Regions from separate parts of the Metabacillus sediminis genome, predicted to be linked through region 3. Evidence: a T-box and tRNA genes for the amino acid it is inferred to sense, from the RefSeq annotation. Region 3 holds a T-box; the other regions hold tRNA genes.
What was found. The T-box of region 3 lies ahead of serS (serine--tRNA ligase). A T-box ahead of a tRNA ligase gene usually reads a tRNA of that ligase, here a tRNA-Ser.

Region 1 (2,181 bases), 990 kb from region 3:
TTTTAAAAGCATAGCTTTCTATCACCGCGGGGTGGAGCAGTCTGGTAGCTCGTCGGGCTCATAACCCGAAGGTCGCAGGTTCAAATCCTGTCCCCGCAACCAAAATGGTCCGGTAGTTCAGTTGGTTAGAATGCCTGCCTGTCACGCAGGAGGTCGCGGGTTCGAGTCCCGTCCGGACCGCCATTTATTTTTTCGTAGTACATAGGATAATTGAAAAAAAAGTAAGATGCTTTCAATAAGCAAGCGTAAAGGTCGAGGAAGCGATTGAGTGAGCACCGAAGCGTATAGAATACGTGAGGATGTGATCGAAAGAGCTGATCCTGCCGGAAAATTTATAATGGCTCGGTAGCTCAGTCGGTAGAGCAATGGACTGAAAATCCATGTGTCGGCGGTTCGATTCCGTCCCGAGCCACCATTTATATTGAAGTGGCGGTTGTGGCGAAGTGGTTAACGCATCGGATTGTGGTTCCGACATTCGTGGGTTCGATTCCCATCAGTCGCCCCATTTCATGCGGGTGTAGTTTACTGGTAAAACCTCAGCCTTCCAAGCTGATGTAGTGGGTTCGATTCCCATCACCCGCTCCATTTCAATTGAATATGGGCCTGTAGCTCAGCTGGTTAGAGCGCACGCCTGATAAGCGTGAGGTCGATGGTTCGAGTCCATTCAGGCCCATTTTGTTCCGCAGTAGCTCAGTGGTAGAGCTATCGGCTGTTAACCGATCGGTCGCAGGTTCGAGTCCTGCCTGCGGAGCCATTTTCATTATAAGCGTTAAACAGGTTTGTGAGAATCCTTTCACAGATCATCTATTTATATATGGGGAAGTACTCAAGTGGCTGAAGAGGCGCCCCTGCTAAGGGTGTAGGTCGCGTAAGCGGCGCGAGGGTTCAAATCCCTCCTTCTCCGCCATCTGTCTGGCCCGTTGGTCAAGCGGTTAAGACACCGCCCTTTCACGGCGGTAACACGGGTTCGAATCCCGTACGGGTCATTGAAAAAACGCTGCGTCTGCAGCGTTTTTTGCGTTATTCTTTTAAAACTGAAGCAGTTCAATCGGCAATCCAAAATCGCTTAACCACGGTTCCACATTCTTCGATAAACTCCGAATCGAATTTTCCTCCATTTTTTAAAATCGTTTTCTCCGATGCAATATTGGACTTTTCACATGTAACAAGCACATTTTTAATCCCCATTCGTTTTGATTCAGCCAGAGCCAGGGACAGGATTGCTGTAGCATATCCTTTTTGCCGTTCAGAAGGTCTGATTCCATATCCGATGTGTCCTCCCCGCTCTTTTAAGTACTCATTCAGCCTATGTCTGATATTAACAGCTCCAACAATGCGACTCTTGCCCAAAAGAAGCCAATAGGTAGAATGGGGAACAAATTGCTCCGGAATATTTTTACCTTGCTCCTGCTCCTCTAAATAATGGAGATACTTTTCAAAGTCAGCTGGGCTTTCAGCTACTACCCATGGAACAATTTTTTCTTCTGAGTTTTTCCATTCCTCATAAAACTCCATATATGCCTCTTTTAATCTGAAATCCGGTTTGGTTAGAGTTAGCAAGGCAGCGGCCTCCTTGTGCGTCATCTTTTTTTAGAAATATAGTCCAAGCCAGAGGAATCTGTAAGCTTTTTTTGACACAGCTGCTCCATTTTTGAAAGAATTACTGTTTTTAAAAGTTAATTAAGAATATATTGACGAAACATAACCTTTTCCTCACTGTGGTAATTCCTTCATTTTTTCCTGTAATTTAGCTTTTTTAGAAAATTAATATTCGACTAATTACGACACTTTTTTTCAAATAATCATGTTTTTAAAATAATGCTTTTATTTGTTCGTTATAGAGGAAGGCCCTCGCAGCAAAGGGTTTACCTCTATTTTTTTTATACTTTTCTTAATTCTATTTAGAAAAATAACATTGTGTTCACCTGCGATAAATATTTGTTAGATTATGTCTAATTATAAAAGCGTTTGCACAAAAGGATTTTTTTTTCAAAGTAGAGAATTAAAAAGTAGTAAAAGGGGTATATAGATTGAGATACACTCTAAAATGCGGGGAGGGTTTATGCTGAATGATTGCAAGTCCTACAGATTTTGAGGTTCATTTGTTTCATGAAGGAAGCCTGTTTAAGAGCTTTGAACAATTTGGCGCTCATTTTAAGACTATTGATGGAGTAAGCGGAG
Region 2 (2,181 bases), 250 kb from region 3:
TAATGCGCCGCGGGCCCATCTGTAAGTGACAGCATAACCGTCTTTTATCTCCGAACCATGCGGTTCGAAAAGTTATCCGGTATTAGCTCCGGTTTCCCGGAGTTATCCCAGTCTTACAGGCAGGTTGCCCACGTGTTACTCACCCGTCCGCCGCTGACCTCCGAAGAGGTCCGCTCGACTTGCATGTATTAGGCACGCCGCCAGCGTTCGTCCTGAGCCAGGATCAAACTCTCCAAAAAGTAGTTTGACTAGCTCTTGTTTGTTGCTCTAGAATTAACGTTGGCACTTCGATTTGTTTAGTTTTCAAAGATCATTTCAAAAATTGGAGCGGGTGATGGGAATCGAACCCACGACATCAGCTTGGAAGGCTGAGGTTTTACCATTAAACTACACCCGCATTATTATATGTATACTTCTGGTCGGGAAGACAGGATTCGAACCTGCGACCCCTTGGTCCCAAACCAAGTGCTCTACCAAGCTGAGCTACTTCCCGCAACCGCAAGTTTATATGGCGCGCCCGAGAGGACTCGAACCTCTAACCTTTTGATTCGTAGTCAAATGCTCTATCCAATTGAGCTACGGGCGCATCGGCGACTTATATATAATATCAAATCGTTAATTTCTTGTCAACACTTTTCAAAAAGTTTTTTTGGTGCGGCCGAGAAGAGTCGAACTTCCACGGGGTTGCCCCCACTAGGCCCTCAACCTAGCGCGTCTGCCATTCCGCCACGACCGCATGTTAAGTTAAAATAAAGTGCGGGTGAAGGGAGTCGAACCCCCACGCCGTAAGGCGCTAGATCCTAAGTCTAGTGCGTCTGCCAATTCCGCCACACCCGCATATGAAAATGTAAATGGTGAGCCATGAAGGACTCGAACCTTCGACCCTCTGATTAAAAGTCAGATGCTCTACCGACTGAGCTAATGGCTCGGATGGCTGGGCTAGCTGGATTCGAACCAACGCATGACGGAGTCAAAGTCCGTTGCCTTACCGCTTGGCTATAGCCCAATATTCTCTAATCGTCCAAAGGAATCTAAATCCTCTGTACGCATCAGAACTTGTCCGAAAACAAAAAATGACCCGTACGGGATTCGAACCCGTGTTACCGCCGTGAAAGGGCGGTGTCTTAACCGCTTGACCAACGGGCCATGTTGAAAATTAGATGGCGGAGAAGGAGGGATTTGAACCCTCGCGCCGCTTACACGACCTACACCCTTAGCAGGGGCGCCTCTTCAGCCACTTGAGTACTTCCCCATCTGTGTACTGATTAATAAAAATATGGCTCCGCAGGCAGGACTCGAACCTGCGACCGATCGGTTAACAGCCGATAGCTCTACCACTGAGCTACTGCGGAATAATAAACAGCAGACTTTCTTTATTATAGGTAAATTATGACTCGAAGTCAATACTATTATTCAACAATTAATCATGAAGCCTGTCTCTCAACGACGGCTTTTATAATTTACCATACATACCAACCGCCGTCAACACCTAATTCAACTGTTTAATCCGGCCTCCGCACTTTCCGCACACATACTTCTTCGTATCCATTCTTCGTTTCCGTTCGAAGCGCTGAAGACATTCTTTGCATTTATAGAGATGAAGGGGCTTTTGAGTTTTCAAAGAAGGAATTGGTGTACAAAAACGGGGAGCTCCCACCTGCTTAAGCAGTTTTCTGAAATCCTGATCCCGATGACGGTATCCTTTTCCCTCCAGATGAAGATGGTAGTGACAGAGTTCGTGCTTAATAATACCTTCAATCGCTTCTCTTCCATGCTCATCAAGCTGCTTTGGATTGATTTCAATATTGTGTGAGGAAAGCATATATCTTCCGCCAGTTGATCTGAGCCTGTTATTGAACACCGCTTTATGGGTAAATGGTTTATTAAAATACTTGGAAGATAGTTCTTCAACGAGCACTTGCAGCTGCTGCTGATCCATATGAATGTAACACCTTTCTTTATTCGGCCTGTTCAAAGAACAGGACATTTACTCATTGCATACATTAGCTAATACCCATACTCCATTATAACGGCTAAGGAGGTATGAGCAATGCCATCATGGTTAAAAAATCAGATGATGCGTGCTTTTCATGAAAAAAATTGCTATCAGATAAAGCTTCTGAATCAATGCTGGTATTTTTACAGAAAAAAACACTGCTAATCGGGAGCAGTGTTTCCTCG
Region 3 (2,181 bases):
CCATTCAGCGTATGAACCGGCTCCGGTTTTGCTTTCGGCTCCGGACGGAAACGGATATTCGCACGGCGCGCCTGGAACGCTTCGAAATTACTGCAAGAAGAAATCTCACGATAAGAACCGTAGCTTGGAATCCATACTTCCAAATCGTATTTCTTCGCTGCCGTAAAGCCAAGGTCTGCTGTACACATGCTCATTACACGATAAGGCAGGTTTAGAAGCTGAAGAACTTTCTCAGCATGACCTGTCAGGTTTTCAAGCTCCTCGTAAGAGTTCTCCGGCTTAACAAACTTCACAAGCTCTACTTTGTTAAATTGGTGCTGACGGATAAGTCCGCGTGTATCTCTGCCTGCTGATCCTGCTTCAGAACGGAAGCAAGCACTGAAAGCTGTGTAATTGATCGGAAGCTGAGACGCCTCAAGGATTTCATCACGGTGCATATTCGTGACTGGCACTTCAGCCGTCGGAATCAAGAAGTAGTCCTCTTCTCTAATTTTAAATGCATCCTCTTCAAATTTAGGAAGCTGACCTGTTCCCGTCATGCTTGCACGGTTCACGATGTAAGGAGGCAAAATTTCTGTATAGCCATGCTCATCATTGTGAAGGTCCATCATGAAGTTCAGAAGCGCACGTTCAAGGCGGGCACCCAATCCTTTATAAAATACGAAGCGGCTTCCTGTTACTTTAGCAGCTCTCTCGAAATCAAGAATATCTAAATGGTCTGCTACGTCCCAATGTGCCTTCGCTTCGAATCCGAATTCGCGAATCTCCCCCCATTTGCGGACTTCGATATTATCATCCTCTGAATCCCCTTGCGGAACACTCTCATGCGGGATGTTCGGGATAGAAAGAAGCAGTTTTTCAAGTGTTTCTTCTACTCCGCGCAATTCTTCATCGATTTCTTTGATGCGGTCTCCAACCTCACGCATTTCCTTGATCAGATCATCTGCATCTTTTTTCTCTTTTTTAAGAGCAGCAATTTGTCCGGATACTTCATTCCGTTTGCTCTTCAGTTCCTCAGTAGCAGCAATCAGTTCGCGTCTTTTAGAGTCAAGCTCTTCAAATTTTTCAAAATCTGTTAAATCTTCTCCGCGAATAGACAGCTTTTGTTTTACTTCTTCAAAATTTTGACGCAAATATTTAATATCCAGCACAGCAATCTCTCCCTTTTTTAATAATTAGGCTGTTACTTTCCATGGCATCCGGTTCGCTTATCCCTTCGCGGGCGATGTGTACCTTACGCTTGCGGGGGCCACACCTGTCCCTCTGATCAGGAGTCTCCCTTCTTCCACGGCTTACACCCAGCCAAAAAACAAAAAACTCCCGTCCCCAATAAAGGGACGAGAGTTAACCCGCGATGCCACCCTAATTGAAGACAGAAGTCTTCCAGCTCTGCATGATAACGGCCATGACCGGAAGCATTTCAATGCTTCACTCGAGGACGGATTCACAAACTTCCAGCACCGGTTCGCACCACCCACCGGCTCTCTTAAGAAGGAATATTCGCTACTGCTTCCTGTCAATGTTTTAACGATTTCTTTGATAGTTCATAATTTACTACAAGTCTGAACCAGTTTCAACCTTTTTATGCAGAAGCTTTTTCTTTTGATTCTTTCACCATCTCAAGGAACAGCTGCGTCATCCGGTGATCATCGGTCAGTTCCGGGTGAAAAGAGCACCCAAGCAGGTGATCCTGTCTCGCTGCAACGATTCTTCCGTTGTATTTAGAAAGAACTTCGACATTCTCTCCAGCCTCAACAATATGAGGAGCGCGAATAAACACGCCTGTGAAATTTTCCCCGACTCCTGTAATGGTCAAGTCTGCTTCAAAGCTCTCCCGCTGGCGGCCGAACGAATTGCGCTCGACCTTAATATCCATGGCCGCGAGATGTCCTTCCTCGTAGCCGACAATCTCCGAAGCCAGAATAATCAGCCCTGCGCACGTACCGAACACCGGCTTTCGGCTCGCCGTAAACTGGCGCAGCGGCTCCATAAATCCGTATTTATCAATCAGGCGGCGCATTGTCGTGCTCTCGCCACCCGGAATAATCAATCCGTCTATTTCATTCAGCTGCTCAGGACGCTTTATCGTAACAGCTTTCGCTCCGCTCGCTTCAATAGAACGAATATGCTCGCGGAAAGCTCCCTGCAGGCCTAATACTCCAATTGTGTACATATGCAAAA

Region 1: it has a tRNA-Ser gene. The T-box ahead of serS (serine--tRNA ligase) is inferred to sense a tRNA for this amino acid. The anticodon was not compared.
Region 2: it has a tRNA-Ser gene. The T-box ahead of serS (serine--tRNA ligase) is inferred to sense a tRNA for this amino acid. The anticodon was not compared.

The regions. Positions count from the first base shown of each region.
Region 1 is NZ_CP147407.1:3,138,741-3,140,921, reverse strand. Features, by position in the region: tRNA gene WCV65_RS16310 (tRNA-Met) at 26-102, shown strand; tRNA gene WCV65_RS16305 (tRNA-Asp) at 107-183, shown strand; tRNA gene WCV65_RS16300 (tRNA-Phe) at 340-415, shown strand; tRNA gene WCV65_RS16295 (tRNA-His) at 430-505, shown strand; tRNA gene WCV65_RS16290 (tRNA-Gly) at 512-585, shown strand; tRNA gene WCV65_RS16285 (tRNA-Ile) at 600-673, shown strand; tRNA gene WCV65_RS16280 (tRNA-Asn) at 680-754, shown strand; tRNA gene WCV65_RS16275 (tRNA-Ser) at 817-907, shown strand; tRNA gene WCV65_RS16270 (tRNA-Glu) at 915-986, shown strand; gene WCV65_RS16265 (GNAT family N-acetyltransferase) at 1,045-1,515, opposite strand; gene glgB (1,4-alpha-glucan branching enzyme) at 2,070-2,181, shown strand, end outside.
Region 2 is NZ_CP147407.1:280,390-282,570, reverse strand. Features, by position in the region: rRNA gene WCV65_RS01665 (16S ribosomal RNA) at 1-239, opposite strand, end outside; tRNA gene WCV65_RS01660 (tRNA-Gly) at 324-397, opposite strand; tRNA gene WCV65_RS01655 (tRNA-Pro) at 417-493, opposite strand; tRNA gene WCV65_RS01650 (tRNA-Arg) at 510-586, opposite strand; tRNA gene WCV65_RS01645 (tRNA-Leu) at 651-736, opposite strand; tRNA gene WCV65_RS01640 (tRNA-Leu) at 756-837, opposite strand; tRNA gene WCV65_RS01635 (tRNA-Lys) at 853-928, opposite strand; tRNA gene WCV65_RS01630 (tRNA-Gln) at 932-1,006, opposite strand; tRNA gene WCV65_RS01625 (tRNA-Glu) at 1,075-1,146, opposite strand; tRNA gene WCV65_RS01620 (tRNA-Ser) at 1,162-1,252, opposite strand; tRNA gene WCV65_RS01615 (tRNA-Asn) at 1,278-1,352, opposite strand; gene WCV65_RS01610 (SprT family protein) at 1,490-1,939, opposite strand; gene cmpA (cortex morphogenetic protein CmpA) at 2,051-2,161, shown strand.
Region 3 is NZ_CP147407.1:25,964-28,144, reverse strand. Features, by position in the region: gene serS (serine--tRNA ligase) at 1-1,151, opposite strand, end outside; T-box leader at 1,331-1,529, opposite strand; gene pdxT (pyridoxal 5'-phosphate synthase glutaminase subunit PdxT) at 1,583-2,173, opposite strand.